One region of the Pseudomonas sp. SMV7 genome, then DNA from elsewhere that is predicted to be linked to it. Evidence: riboswitches for the same ligand, from Rfam matches in the RefSeq annotation. Region 1 holds a riboswitch; each other region holds the start of a gene.
What was found. Region 1 has a riboswitch for cobalamin ahead of ACLEJP_RS00455 (ABC transporter substrate-binding protein). Riboswitches for the same ligand answer to the same signal wherever they lie in the genome.

Region 1 (4,206 bases):
GGGCTTTCTGGCCCTGCAGTTCAACTCGGTGGTTGCCAGCAACGAGGTGGCGGTGGCGCTGTGGCACAAGCTCGGTTTCGAAACCGTTGGCCGTTTGCCCAAGGCCTACCGCCATGCCAGCCTCGGCCTGGTGGACTGCCTGGTGATGTACAAGTGGCTCGCTGATGAACCGGTGGTGGAAAAACCGCCGCTGCTGATCGGGCGCAAGAATATCGAGGCGCGGGTGTCGCGGCGACGCGGGCGCTAAGCGTTTCTTTCAGAACTGGGCTTTTCGCGGGCACGCCCGCTCCCGCAACTATCGCGCAGCTCGCCAGGCCGGCGCTGTAGCTGTGGGAGCGGGCGTGCCCGCGAAAAGGCCGGCACAGGCAAAAAGCGCTACCAACCGGGAATTTTTAGTTATAAGATAACGTTTCATTTGACATTCATTCCTAGCAGCGACCCGCCATGACCAGCGCCAGTGCCACCCCCACCCTGCTCACCCAGCGCCTGCAGAGCATCGATGCCCTGCGCGGCCTGGTGATCCTGTTCATGCTCCTCGACCACGTGCGCGAGACCTTTTTCCTGCATCGCCAGGTCAGCGACCCGATGGCCATCGACACCACCGAGCCCGCGCTGTTCTTCAGCCGCACCCTGGCCCACCTGTGCGCCCCGGTGTTCGTCCTGCTGACCGGCCTGTCGGCCTGGCTGTATGGCGAGAAGCACCAGGGCCGTGGCGATGTCTCGGCATTCCTGTTCAAGCGCGGGCTGTTCCTGGTGGTGCTGGAGTTCACCCTGGTCAACTTCGCCTGGACCTTCCAGCTGCCACCAAGTGTCATCTACCTGCAGGTGATCTGGGCCATCGGCATCAGCATGATCGCCCTGTCGCTGCTGGTGTGGCTGCCACGTGGCGCGCTGATCGGCCTGGGCGCGACCCTCGTCGCCGGGCATAACCTGCTCGACACTGTGCACTTCGACGCCGGATCTGCCCTGCATGTACCTTGGGCGATCCTGCATGATCGCGGCTGGCTGGAGGTCTCCGACAGCCTGCGCCTGCGCACCTCCTACCCGGTATTGCCGTGGATAGGCGTGATCGCCCTGGGCTATGGCCTGGGCCCTTGGTTCGCCCGTGGCAGCGATAACACTCAGCGCCAACAACGCTTGCTGCTGGCCGGCCTGGCCGCGTTGCTGGGCTTTGTCGTGCTGCGCCTGTTCAACGGCTACGGCGAGGCCCCATGGGGCGTTTACCCCACGTTTACGCAAACCCTCATGAGTTTCTTCAACATCACCAAGTACCCGCCCTCGCTACTGTTCCTGGCACTCACCCTGGGTTGTGGCCTGTTGTTGCTGCGCACCTTCGAACGCGCCGGCCAGGCGCGCTGGCTCAATGGCCTGGCGGTATTCGGCGCGGCGCCGATGTTCTTCTACCTGCTGCACCTGTATGTGCTCAAGCTGCTGTACCTGGCCAGCGTGGCGCTGTACGGCCGCAACCAGGGTGACTACTTCGGTTTCGATGGCATCAGTGCCGTATGGCTGGGGGCGGTGCTGCTGGCGGGTTCACTGTACCTGCCGGTGCGCTGGTTCGCCCGCCTCAAGGCGCGGCGACGTGACATCGGCTGGCTGAAGTACTTGTGAAAAGCGTTTCACCCGGCGGCACGATGGTCTACCATGCCGGCCGCCGGTTTCCATCACGGAATCAATAGGGAATCCCGGGCCCAAGCAAACGGGCCAAACGGAACTGCCCCCGCAACTGTAGGTGCCGAGCCTGCTCCACCGATGCCACTGGGTCGCTGACCCGGGAAGGCCGGAGCCAGGCCATGACGCATCAGTCAGGAGACCTGCCGGCCTACATTCACCAACCGGCGGGGTGTCCGGGATTGGCCATCAGTGTTGCCCCTGCCGTCAGCGGGGGCCCGGCGATGCCTGTCCGTGCGTTCCTCACCCGCACTGTCCGATAGGAGATCGCCCAGCATGCTGCCCCGTTTCGCCACCCTGCTCGCCGGCCTCGGCCTCACTGGCCTGGCCCAGGCCGCAGCCACCCATTATCCGCTGACGATTGATAACTGCGGCCAGCCGCAGACTTTCGTCCAGGCCCCGCAACGCGCCGTCACCATTGGCCAGGCCAGCACTGAAATGCTCTACGCCCTGGGGCTGGGCGACCGGCTGGCAGGCACTTCGCTGTGGTTCAACAACGTACTGCCCGAGTACCAGGCACAGAACGCCAAGGTGCCGCGCCTGGCCGACAACGAGCCCAGCTTCGAGGCGGTGGTCGGCAAGCGTCCGCAACTGGTGGCAGTGCAGTTCGAATGGATGGTCGGTGCCCAGGGCGCGGTGGCCACCCGCGAACAGTTCGACGAGTTGAACATTCCCACCTACCTGCTGCCGTCGGACTGCGAAGGCAAGGACAACCAGGTCGGTGCCGACGGTACCCGCCTGCAGGCGTTCCAGGTCGACAGCATCTACAAGAGCATCAGCCAGCTGGCCGAGATCTTCGACGTACAGGCGCGCGGCAGTGCCCTCAACGCCGAGCTGAAAGGCCGCCTGGACAGTGCCAGGGCACAGCTGGCGGGCAAGGACCTGTCCAGCACCTCGGCGCTGTTCTGGTTTTCCAGCGCCGACCTGGGAATCGCACCCTATGTAGCGGGCCGCCAGGGCGTTGCCGATTTCATGCTGCGCACCCTCGGCGTGCGCAATGTGGTGACGTCCACCGAAGAATGGCCGACCGTAGGCTGGGAAACCCTGGCCAAGGCCAACCCCACCTGGCTGATCATCGCCCGCATGGACCGTCGCCGCTACCCCGCCGACGATTACCAGAAGAAGCTGGCGTTCCTGCATAGCGACCCGGTCACCCGCAACATGGAGGCGGTGCAGCGCAACCGCATCATCATCCTCGATGCCGACGCCATGCAGGCTGGCATTCGCCTGTTCAGCGGCCTGCAGACCTTGTCCGCCGCCTTCGCCAGCGGCAACGCAGGCCAGTGATGCTGCGCCTGTCATGCGCCGTCGCAATGGCCCTGGCAGCGCTGCTGCTGGCCGTGCTGGCCGGTACCGCCATCGGCGAGAGCGAACTGGCACCCGCTGTGGTCGCCCAGATCCTGGCCAACCAGCTGTGGCAGGCCGGCTACCCGGTCGACCCGATCGATGCAGGGATCGTCTGGAATTACCGCCTGACCCGTACCCTGGTTGCCGCGGCCTGCGGCGCCGGCCTGGCCACCTGCGGCGTGGTCCTCCAGGCGCTGTTGCGCAACCCGTTGGCCGAGCCCTACCTGCTGGGGTTGTCCGCCGGCGCCTCGACCGGTGCAGTGCTGGTCGGCTTGCTGGGCTTCGGTAGCCTGGCGCTGAGCATGTCCGCCGGCGCCTTCCTCGGCGCCCTGGCGGCGTTCGCCCTGGTGCTGGTACTGGCGCGCACGGCCGGCGGCGGCAGCGGCAACGCCCAGGTCATCCTTGCCGGAATCGCCGGCTCGCAACTGTTCAACGCCCTCACCGCGCTGCTGATTACCATGTCGGCCACTGCCGAGCAGGCACGCGGCATCCTGTTCTGGCTGCTGGGCAACCTCAGCGGCGTGCGTTGGCCTTCGGTGTGGCTGGCCGTGCCAGTGGCATTGTCCGGGCTGCTGGTGTGCCTGTGGCACCGCCGCCCACTGGATGCGTTCACCTTCGGTGCCGACTCCGCGGCATCGCTGGGCATACCGGTACGGCGTACCCAGTTGCTGCTGATCAGCTGCGCAGCCCTGGTCACCGCGGTCATGGTATCGATCGTCGGTGCCATCGGTTTCGTCGGGCTGGTGATTCCCCATGCGCTGCGCCTGCTGCTCGGCCCGGGGCACAGCCGCCTGCTGCCAGCCAGCGCACTGGGTGGCGCATTGTTCCTGATTGCCGCCGACATCCTGTCGCGCATCCTGATTCCTGGCCAGGTGATTCCCGTGGGAGTGGTTACCGCACTGATCGGCGCGCCGGTGTTCGCCTTGATCCTGGTCAGCCGTCGGGGGCGCCCATGACCGCCATGACCACTGTGGCCATTTCGCCCCTGAGTTGCCAGGGCCTGGGCCTGCAACTGGCTGGCAATGCCGTGTTGCGCGAGATAGACCTGCAGGTCGTCGCGGGCGAAACGCTGGGTATCGTCGGCCCCAACGGCTCCGGCAAGTCGTCATTGCTGAAGGTGCTTGCCGGGCTGCGCAAGCCAGGCAGCGGCAGCGTGCAGTTGCTGGGCGAACCACTGGCACAGTTGCC
Region 2 (4,206 bases), 360 kb from region 1:
GTATTGATAAAACCGATGGTAGCTATGTCGCGAGTATCAGTTTTAACAAAGAAAATGGGAAGCACGACTCAAGCAATATGATGGGCTTTGCCATGAAAAACGTTTCCTTCATTGAACGCCTGGTTCATGCCGTTGGTTACGAAGTGTTCGCCGTGCTGCTGTGTGCGCCGCTGTTGTCCTGGATCATGGGCAAGTCGCTGGCAACGACCGGGCTGCTGGCGGTGATGCTGTCGCTGGTCGCGATGCTGTGGAACATGGTCTACAACGCGCTGGTCGATCGCCATGTACGGCTTGAGCGAATCCACTGGACGGCCCGCGCACGGTTTGCGCACGGCCTGGGTTTCGAGGCGGGGCTGGTGGTCTGGTGCCTGCCGCTGGCGGCGTGGATGCTGGATATTTCCCTGGTGCAGGCGTTCATGGTGGAGCTGGGCTTCTTCGTGATCATCCTGCCTTACACCGTGCTGTACAACTGGGTGTTCGACAAGGCGCGGCACCTGTTTCTGCAGCGCCGTGCTGAACAAGTCAGCAGCCCGACACGAGCCCTGTAGCAGCGCGCACGTTCCATGGATGCAAGTAAAAACGGGGCATGCCATCGCTGGCATGCCCCGTTTCATTCCACCAAGGCGCCTCAGGCGACTTTGACGATCCAGCCTGCCGGTGCTTCGATATCACCGCTCTGGATACCGGTCAGCTCGTTGTAGAGCTTCTGGGTAACCGGGCCGACCTTTTCCAGGTCATGGAACACGTGCAGCTTGCCGTTGTACTCGATGCCGCCGATCGGGGTAATCACCGCAGCAGTACCGCAGGCGCCCGCTTCGACGAAACGGTCCAGCTTGTTGATTTCGACATCGCCTTCGATCACGGTCAGGCCCAGGCGCGATTGCGCCAGTTCCATCAGCGACAGGCGGGTGATGCCCGGCAACACCGAGGCCGATTTCGGGGTGACGAACTCGTTGTTGGCGGTGATGCCGAAGAAGTTGGCCGAACCGACTTCCTCGATCTTGGTGTGGGTCAGCGGGTCGAGGTAGATCGCGTCGGCAAAGTTGGCCTTCTTCGCTTCAGCGCCCGGCTGCAGGCTGGCGGCGTAGTTGCCACCGACCTTGGCCGCGCCAGTGCCTTGCGGGGCCGCGCGGTCAAAGCTGGAAATCTGGAAGTTGTGCGGCTTCATGCCACCCTTGAAGTACGAGCCAACCGGGATGGCGAAGATCGAGAAGATGAACTCGGGGGCGGTGCGCACGCCAATGTTGTCACCGGTGCCGATCACGAACGGGCGCAGGTAGAGGGCGCCTTTGCCGTGTGGCGGGACGAACTTCTCGTTGGCCTTGACCACTTGCTTGCACGCCTCGATGAACACATCGGTCGGCACCTGCGGCATCAGCAGGCGGGCGCAGCTGCGTTGCATGCGCGCGGCGTTCTGGTCCGGGCGGAACAGGTTGATCGAACCGTCCTTGCAGCGGTAGGCCTTGAGGCCTTCGAAGCATTGCTGGCCGTAGTGCAGGGCCGTGGAGCCTTCACTGATGTGCAGCACGTTGTCTTCAGTCAGGGTGCCTTTGTCCCACTCGCCATTGCGCCATACGGACAGGTAGCGTTTGTCGGTCTTGATGTAGTCGAAACCCAGCTTGTCCCAGTTAATGCTTTCGTTGCTCATGACACCCTCATTGTCTTGCAAGTGCCCAATCGATCGGGCTGCTGTTATATGCGCACCACGCCACCATAATACATCCGCGGCAGATCGGGAACGGCCAGTCACGAAACTCCCTGCTGGCGAAGGTCATTCAGCGCCTGGGGGACCGAGCGCTGAACATATCGAGGCAAGCCCCGGCGGCAATGGTTGACCACCCGACAAGCACTGCGTAGCCTTGCCACTTCGAGGTTCTTCGGCCTGGCCGAAGCTAAGACGGGAACGCGGTACAAGCCGCGGCTGCCCCCGCAACTGTAAGCACCGACAACGGATCGACACAGCCACTGCGCCAGCGCGCGGGAAGGCGTCGTCCTGCCAGCCTGCCGCAGCGGCGTGCAACTGGAGTGGTGCGAGCCAGGAGACCTGCCTCGTCACGTTTTCGACTTTCAACCGGGCGGGGTGATCCGGTGGCGAACACGCCCGGCCGGCCTGGCCTGGGGCTGTCGTCCTGCATGCCCGCGCCAATCTGCCAAGGGCAATGCGACATGAAAACACTGGCCAAGCTTCCCGTCACCATCGTCACCGGCTTCCTCGGCTCGGGCAAGACCACCTTGCTGCGCCACATGCTCGACAATGCCCAGGGCCGCCGCATCGCGGTGATCGTCAACGAGTTCGGCGAGCTGGGCATCGACGGTGAAATCCTCAAGCAATGCAGCATCGGTTGCACCGAGGAGGAAGCCAGCGGCCGGGTCTACGAACTGGCCAACGGCTGCCTGTGCTGCACCGTGCAGGAAGAGTTCTTCCCAGTCATGCGCGAGCTGGTGGCACGCCGTGGCGACCTCGACCACATCCTCATCGAAACCAGCGGCCTGGCCCTGCCCAAGCCACTGGTGCAAGCGTTCCAGTGGCCGGAAATCCGCAATGCCTGCACCGTCGATGCGGTGATTACCGTGGTCGACAGCCCGGCGGTGGCCGCCGGCACCTTTGCCGCCTACCCGGAGCAGGTCGATGCCCAGCGCAAGCTCGACCCCAACCTCGACCACGAGTCGCCGCTGCACGAACTGTTCGCCGACCAGCTGGCCAGCGCCGACCTGGTGGTACTGAACAAGGCCGACCTGATCGACGCTGCGGGCCTGGCCAAGGTCCGGGCCGAAGTGGCCGAAGAGCTGCCTGCAGCGGTCAAGGTGATCGAGGCCAGCAGCGGCCAGTTGCCACTGGACGTGCTGTTGGGCGTGGGCGCCGAAGCCGAGGCACACATCGATGGCCGCCGTACCCACCACGACGCGCACCATGACGGCGATGACCATGACGAGCATGACCACGACGCCTTCGATTCGATCTCGATCGACTTGCCAGAGGCCGACGAAAGCCTGCTGCTCGATGCCCTGACCCAACTGGTGGGTGACTTCGGCATCCTCCGTGCCAAAGGCTTCGCCGCCATCCCGGGCAAGCCGATGCGCTTGCTCGTGCAAGGCGTGGGTACCCGTTTCGACAAGCACTTCGACCGCGCCTGGCGTGCCGACGAGCCACGCATCACCCGCCTGGTGCTGATCGGCCAGGACCTTGACGCCGCCCGTCTGGAAGCGCGCCTGCGCCAGGCCCTGGGCGCCTGACCCCATGCACCTGCTGCGGACCCAGCCCGGCGGCTTCGTGCCGGATGACAGCATTGCCGACCTTGGCCAGACCCCCGCCGAGCTGGTGATCCTCTGCAGCGGCGATTCGCACCTGGCATTGCTCGCCGATACCGCCGAGCTGTTGCCCGAGGATTTCCCCAGCCTGCGCCTGGCCAACCCGATGCAGGTGCAGAACCATGCCTCGGTCGACTTGTACGTCGACCAGGTGCTGCGCCATGCCAAGCTCATCCTGGTGTCGCTGCACGGTGGCGTGGGCTACTGGCGCTATGGCGTCGAGCAACTGGTCGAACTGGCCGCGCGGGGCGTGCAGCTGATCCTGGTGCCGGGCGATGATCGCCCGGACCCGGAGCTGACCCGCCTGGGCAGCGTCAGCGACGAGCAGGCCGAGCGCCTCTGGCATTACCTGCGCCAGGGCGGCAAGGCCAACGCCATCAACCTGTTCAACTGCCTGGCCAGCCAGTGGCTGGGCCGCGATTATGCCTGGGACGAGCCGCAGCCGTTGCCACGCACCGCGGTGTATCACCCGGCCCGGGGCAGTGCCACGTTGCAGGACTGGTACCCGCAGTGGCACCCCGAGCAGCCGGTGGCACCGCTGCTGTTCTACCGCTCGCACCTGCAGGCGGCCAATACCGCGTTCATCGACGTGTTCTGCCAGCGGCTGCAGGCCGCCGGGCTCAACCCGCTGCCGATCGCCGTGGCCAGCCTCAAGGAAAGCGCTTGCCTGGAACAGGTCGAAGCCTGGCTGGACGAGGTTGGCGCCGAGGTACTGGTCAATACCACCGGCTTTGCCCTGTCCAGTCCCGAGCGGCCCAACTTGCGCCCGTTCCGCCGCGACATCCCGGTACTCCAGGCCATTTGCGCCCAGGATAACCAGCCCGGCTGGGAAGCCAGCGAGCAGGGCCTGGGTGCGCGCGACCTGGCCATGCACATTGCCTTGCCGGAACTGGACGG
Region 3 (4,206 bases), 480 kb from region 1:
CAAGGTCTGGCTGGTCATGGACATAGGCTCGGGAAAAGCCCAAGGTTACCCACGCCGTCCTGCGCAACGCTGTCTGGAAAACTATCCCGCCGGTTGCTGCAACAGGAATGCCTGCACGGCATCGGCACAAGCCTCGGGATGTTCCTGCATGAAGCAGTGCCCACCGGCAACCTGCCTGCTGGTCACCCGAGCATTGAGCGCTGCCAGGCGGTTGACCGAATGGGGCACGAAGGGGTACGTATGCTCACCATACAAGACCTGTGTGGGTGTACAGATCGCCGCCAGGCTGGCCCAGAGACGCCGGGGGAACGAGCTGAATATTTCCACTTCGCGGCTGGGCCGGCACTTGAGTACCACCGCCTCGCCGCAATCACCAATGGCATGCTCGACATACGCTTGCAGCGCTGCATCAGTCCACCCCTTGAAGATGCCGCGGCCCTGCAGCGAAGCCAGCGCTGTCTCTCGATCGGGCCAGTGGCTGCGGCGGCTGGCAGCCTTGCGTGCAAGGCCGTGGCGCCGGTGCAGGCCAAGCAATGCAGCCGCGCCCATTACCCCGAGCATGCGCCGGCTGAACAACACCGGATCAAGCAGCACGGCACGGCTGAACAGGTGCGGTTCACTGGCCAGGATCAAGCCGGTGAGCACGCCCCCGAAGCTGTGCCCCACGGCAAACCGCGGTACCTCGCCATACTCGCCGCGCCCGGCGCTGAAGGCTTCCAGCGCCAACGCGGCGGTACGATTCCAGCCGCGAAATGCCCCACCATGGTCGCTGTCGCCATGGCCCTGGACATCGCTGAGCCACAGGTCGAAATGTTCACCCAGACGCATCAGCAAGGGCTGGTAGGTCAGGCAGCAAAAGCCGTTGCCGTGCAAGAAATGCAGCAGCGGCCGGCCACTGGCCGGGGTTCGCCAGCCACGCAGGGTGAAGCCTTCAGCGCATTCGTGTGACCAGGGAATCAACTGCATCGGTTTGGCGTGCTCGCAGGCTCAGGAAAACGCCGATTCTACAAACAGCAGCGGGTACAGTGAAATCACCAGCAGCAAGGCCATCAGGACATTGAACAGCATCAGCCAGCGCGGGTTCTGCAACAGGTTGCGCAGGGCGCTGCCGAACATCACCCACACGCCGACGCTGGGCAGGTTGACCAGGGCGAACAGGGCGGCAATCACGATCACGTTGGCCACATAGCCCTGCGCCGGCGTGTAGGTGGTAATGGCTCCCACTGCCATCACCCAGGCCTTGGGGTTGACCCACTGGAACGCCGCAGCTCCCCAGAAGCCCAGCGGTTTGCGGGCGGCGGACGAGGCCGTGCCGACCGGCCCGGAGGTGGCGATCTTCCAGGCCAGGTACAGCAGGTAGGCTGCGCCGCTGTAGCGCAGTACCGTGTACAGCGCCGGCCAGGCCTTGAACACCTCGCCCAGGCCCAGGCCTACGGCCAGCACCATCACCATGAAACCGACGCTGATGCCCATGGCATGGGGAATCGAGCGGCGCACACCGAAGTTCACCCCCGAGGCCAGCAGCATGGTGTTGTTGGGCCCCGGGGTGATCGAGGACACGAAGGCGAACAGCACAAAGGCGGTCAGCAGGTCGGCAGAGGCAAGCATGGCGGGCATTCCATTTTCTTCATGGGTGCTGTCACACTAACGGAGTCGCCTTGCCGGCGACTGGTACAGTTTTAGAAAAATACGTAGATACACATTACTGTACCGACCAAAAGCGCCCAAGGAAGCCTTCGCCATGACCGTCACCATTCGCCCTGCCGTCCCCACTGATGCCGCGCAGATCCTGGCCTTCATCACCGAGCTGGCCGAGTATGAACGCGCCCGTCACGAGGTGGTCGCCAGTATTGCCGATATCGAGCACAGCCTGTTCGGCGCGGGCAGCACAGTGCACAGCCTGATCTGCGAGCGTGACGGCCGGGCCATCGGTTTTGCCGTGTATTTCTACAGTTACTCGACCTGGCTCGGGCGCAACGGCATCTACCTCGAAGACCTGTACGTGACCCCGGAGCAGCGCGGCGACGGCGCCGGCCGGCAATTGCTGCGGCACATTGCCCGCGAAGCGGTGGCCAACCAGTGCGGACGGCTCGAATGGAGCGTGCTGGACTGGAACGAGCCGGCGATAGGCTTCTACCAGTCGCTGGGGGCCGAAGCACAGGACGAGTGGGTGCGCTACCGGCTGGACGGCGACAAGCTGGCCGCATTCGCGCGCGGTTGAACCAGCCCTTTGCACATTGACGCCACGCTCAACCCATGCTCTTCTTACACCTCGCGTTCAGGTGCCCCCCTTGGGGTGAAACGGGAAACCGGTGCGTCACAGGCCCTCGAGCAGGGCCGGACAAAGCCGGTGCTGCCCCCGCAACGGTAAGCGAGCGAAGCGTCAATACCACTGTGCCCGTAGGCGAGCATGGGAAGGTGATGCTTTCCAGGAGCCCGGCTCCTCCTCGCAAGCCCGGAGACCGGCCTGGCGTTCATGAACACCCCGCGGTGGGCGGGCGCTGTTGCATCCCCCTGGGCAGTCACGCCCGGGGCTGCCGCGCTTGCCCGTTGCCCCAAAAAGCAGAGGAACGCGTCATGCCCGTCACCAGTGCCAAACCACACAGCATTACCACCCCGGTCACCCTCAGCCAGCGTGTCGTCATCGCCGTCGGCGCCAGCCTGTTGGGCCTGTGCCTGGTGTACTTCGCCGGCTTTTCCCACATCGAGGCCGTGCACAACGCGGCCCACGACACCCGCCACAGCGCCGCCTTCCCCTGCCACTGAGTACGCCTGATGATCATGCGCATTGCCCGCACGGCGGGTTTCAGCGGGCTGCTTGCGGCCTTGTTGCTGACCCTGTTGCAAAGCTTCTGGGTCGCCCCGCTGATTCTCGAGGCGGAAACCTACGAGTCGGCGGTACCAGCGGCTCACCACGAGCATGGCAGCGAGGTGCCAGCCCATGAGCACGACGCCGAAGCCTGGTCACCGCAAGACGGCTGGCAACGGGTACTGTCGACCACCGGCGGCAACCTGGTGGTCGCGGTCGGCTTCGCCCTGATCCTCGCCGCCCTGTACAGCCTGCGCGAACCGCGGCGTATCGGCAGCGGTGCACTGTGGGGCCTGGCCGGCTTCGCCGTGTTCTGCCTGGCCCCTACCCTGGGCCTGCCGCCGGAACTGCCAGGTACCGCTGCCGCCGACCTGGGGCAACGTCAGGCCTGGTGGGTCGGCACGGCGAGCGCTACCGCCGCGGGCCTGGCCTTGCTGGTGTTCGCCCGCCACTGGCTGCTGAAAGTGCTGGGCACCGCGCTGCTGGTGATCCCGCATGTGCTTGGCGCGCCACAACCCGAGGTCCATGCAAGCCTTGCCCCCGAAGCACTGGCAAACCAGTTCAAGCTGGCCTCCTGGCTGACCAATGCCGCCTTCTGGCTGGCCCTGGGCATGCTCAGCGCCTGGCTGTTCCGCCGCACCCGCCAGGCCTGATGCAGGCTTTTTTCGCCGGCTTCGGCTGCCGCCGGGGTTGCCCGGCGGATGCCCTGGAAGCACTGCTGCGCCAGGCTTTGAACAACCAGGGCCTGGCGCTTGCCGACCTGCATGGCATCGCCAGTGTCAGCCTCAAGGCCGACGAGCCCGGCCTGCACCAGCTGGCCGAACGCCTTGCGGTGCCGCTGGTGCTGTACCCTACCCTGCAACTGCAAGCCTACGAGGCGCTGCTCAGCCACCGCTCTGCTGCCGCCCATGCCCACAGCGGCTGCTGGGGGGTCGCAGAAAGCGCAGCGTTGGCCCTGGCCAGCGAGCGCCTGGGCACCGCCAGGTTGCTGCTGACCCGCCAGGTCCTGGGGCCGGCCACCCTCGCCCTGGCCGGTTGAACGTTCCACCGCAACTTCCTGCAAGGACTATCATGACGGTCTATTTTATCGGCGCCGGGCCCGGCGACCCGGAACTGATCACGATCAAGGGGCAACGGCTGATCCGCCAGTGCCAGGTGATCATCTATGCCGGCTCGCTGGTGCCTGCTGCGGTGCTCGAAGGCCACCAGGCCGAAACCGTGATCAACAGCGCCGAACTGCACCTGGAACAGATCATCGCGGCCATGCGCAATGCGCACGAGCAAGGCCATGACGTCGCCCGGGTACACAGTGGCGACCCCAGCCTGTACGGTGCCATCGGCGAGCAGATCCGCCACCTGCAGGCACTGGGCATCGACTACCAGATCGTTCCCGGCGT

Region 2: another riboswitch for cobalamin. It lies ahead of cobW (cobalamin biosynthesis protein CobW); the one in region 1 lies ahead of ACLEJP_RS00455 (ABC transporter substrate-binding protein).
Region 3: another riboswitch for cobalamin. It lies ahead of ACLEJP_RS02815 (CbtB domain-containing protein); the one in region 1 lies ahead of ACLEJP_RS00455 (ABC transporter substrate-binding protein).

What each region holds. Positions count from the first base shown of each region.
Region 1 covers NZ_JBKGGT010000001.1:95,801-100,006, reverse strand. The annotation lists gene ACLEJP_RS00465 (N-acetyltransferase family protein) at 1-247, shown strand, start outside; gene ACLEJP_RS00460 (DUF1624 domain-containing protein) at 445-1,611, shown strand; cobalamin riboswitch at 1,639-1,836, shown strand; gene ACLEJP_RS00455 (ABC transporter substrate-binding protein) at 1,948-2,958, shown strand; gene ACLEJP_RS00450 (FecCD family ABC transporter permease) at 2,958-3,974, shown strand; gene ACLEJP_RS00445 (ABC transporter ATP-binding protein) at 3,971-4,206, shown strand, end outside.
Region 2 covers NZ_JBKGGT010000001.1:456,072-460,277, forward strand. The annotation lists gene ACLEJP_RS02320 (multidrug/biocide efflux PACE transporter) at 93-548, shown strand; gene ACLEJP_RS02325 (branched-chain amino acid aminotransferase) at 629-1,648, opposite strand; cobalamin riboswitch at 1,854-2,066, shown strand; gene cobW (cobalamin biosynthesis protein CobW) at 2,167-3,234, shown strand; gene cobN (cobaltochelatase subunit CobN) at 3,239-4,206, shown strand, end outside.
Region 3 covers NZ_JBKGGT010000001.1:573,376-577,581, reverse strand. The annotation lists gene ACLEJP_RS02835 (hypothetical protein) at 1-18, opposite strand, end outside; gene ACLEJP_RS02830 (alpha/beta fold hydrolase) at 82-966, opposite strand; gene ACLEJP_RS02825 (LysE family translocator) at 988-1,617, opposite strand; gene ACLEJP_RS02820 (N-acetyltransferase family protein) at 1,742-2,221, shown strand; cobalamin riboswitch at 2,264-2,485, shown strand; gene ACLEJP_RS02815 (CbtB domain-containing protein) at 2,578-2,766, shown strand; gene ACLEJP_RS02810 (CbtA family protein) at 2,776-3,462, shown strand; gene ACLEJP_RS02805 (cobalamin biosynthesis protein) at 3,462-3,848, shown strand; gene cobM (precorrin-4 C(11)-methyltransferase) at 3,881-4,206, shown strand, end outside.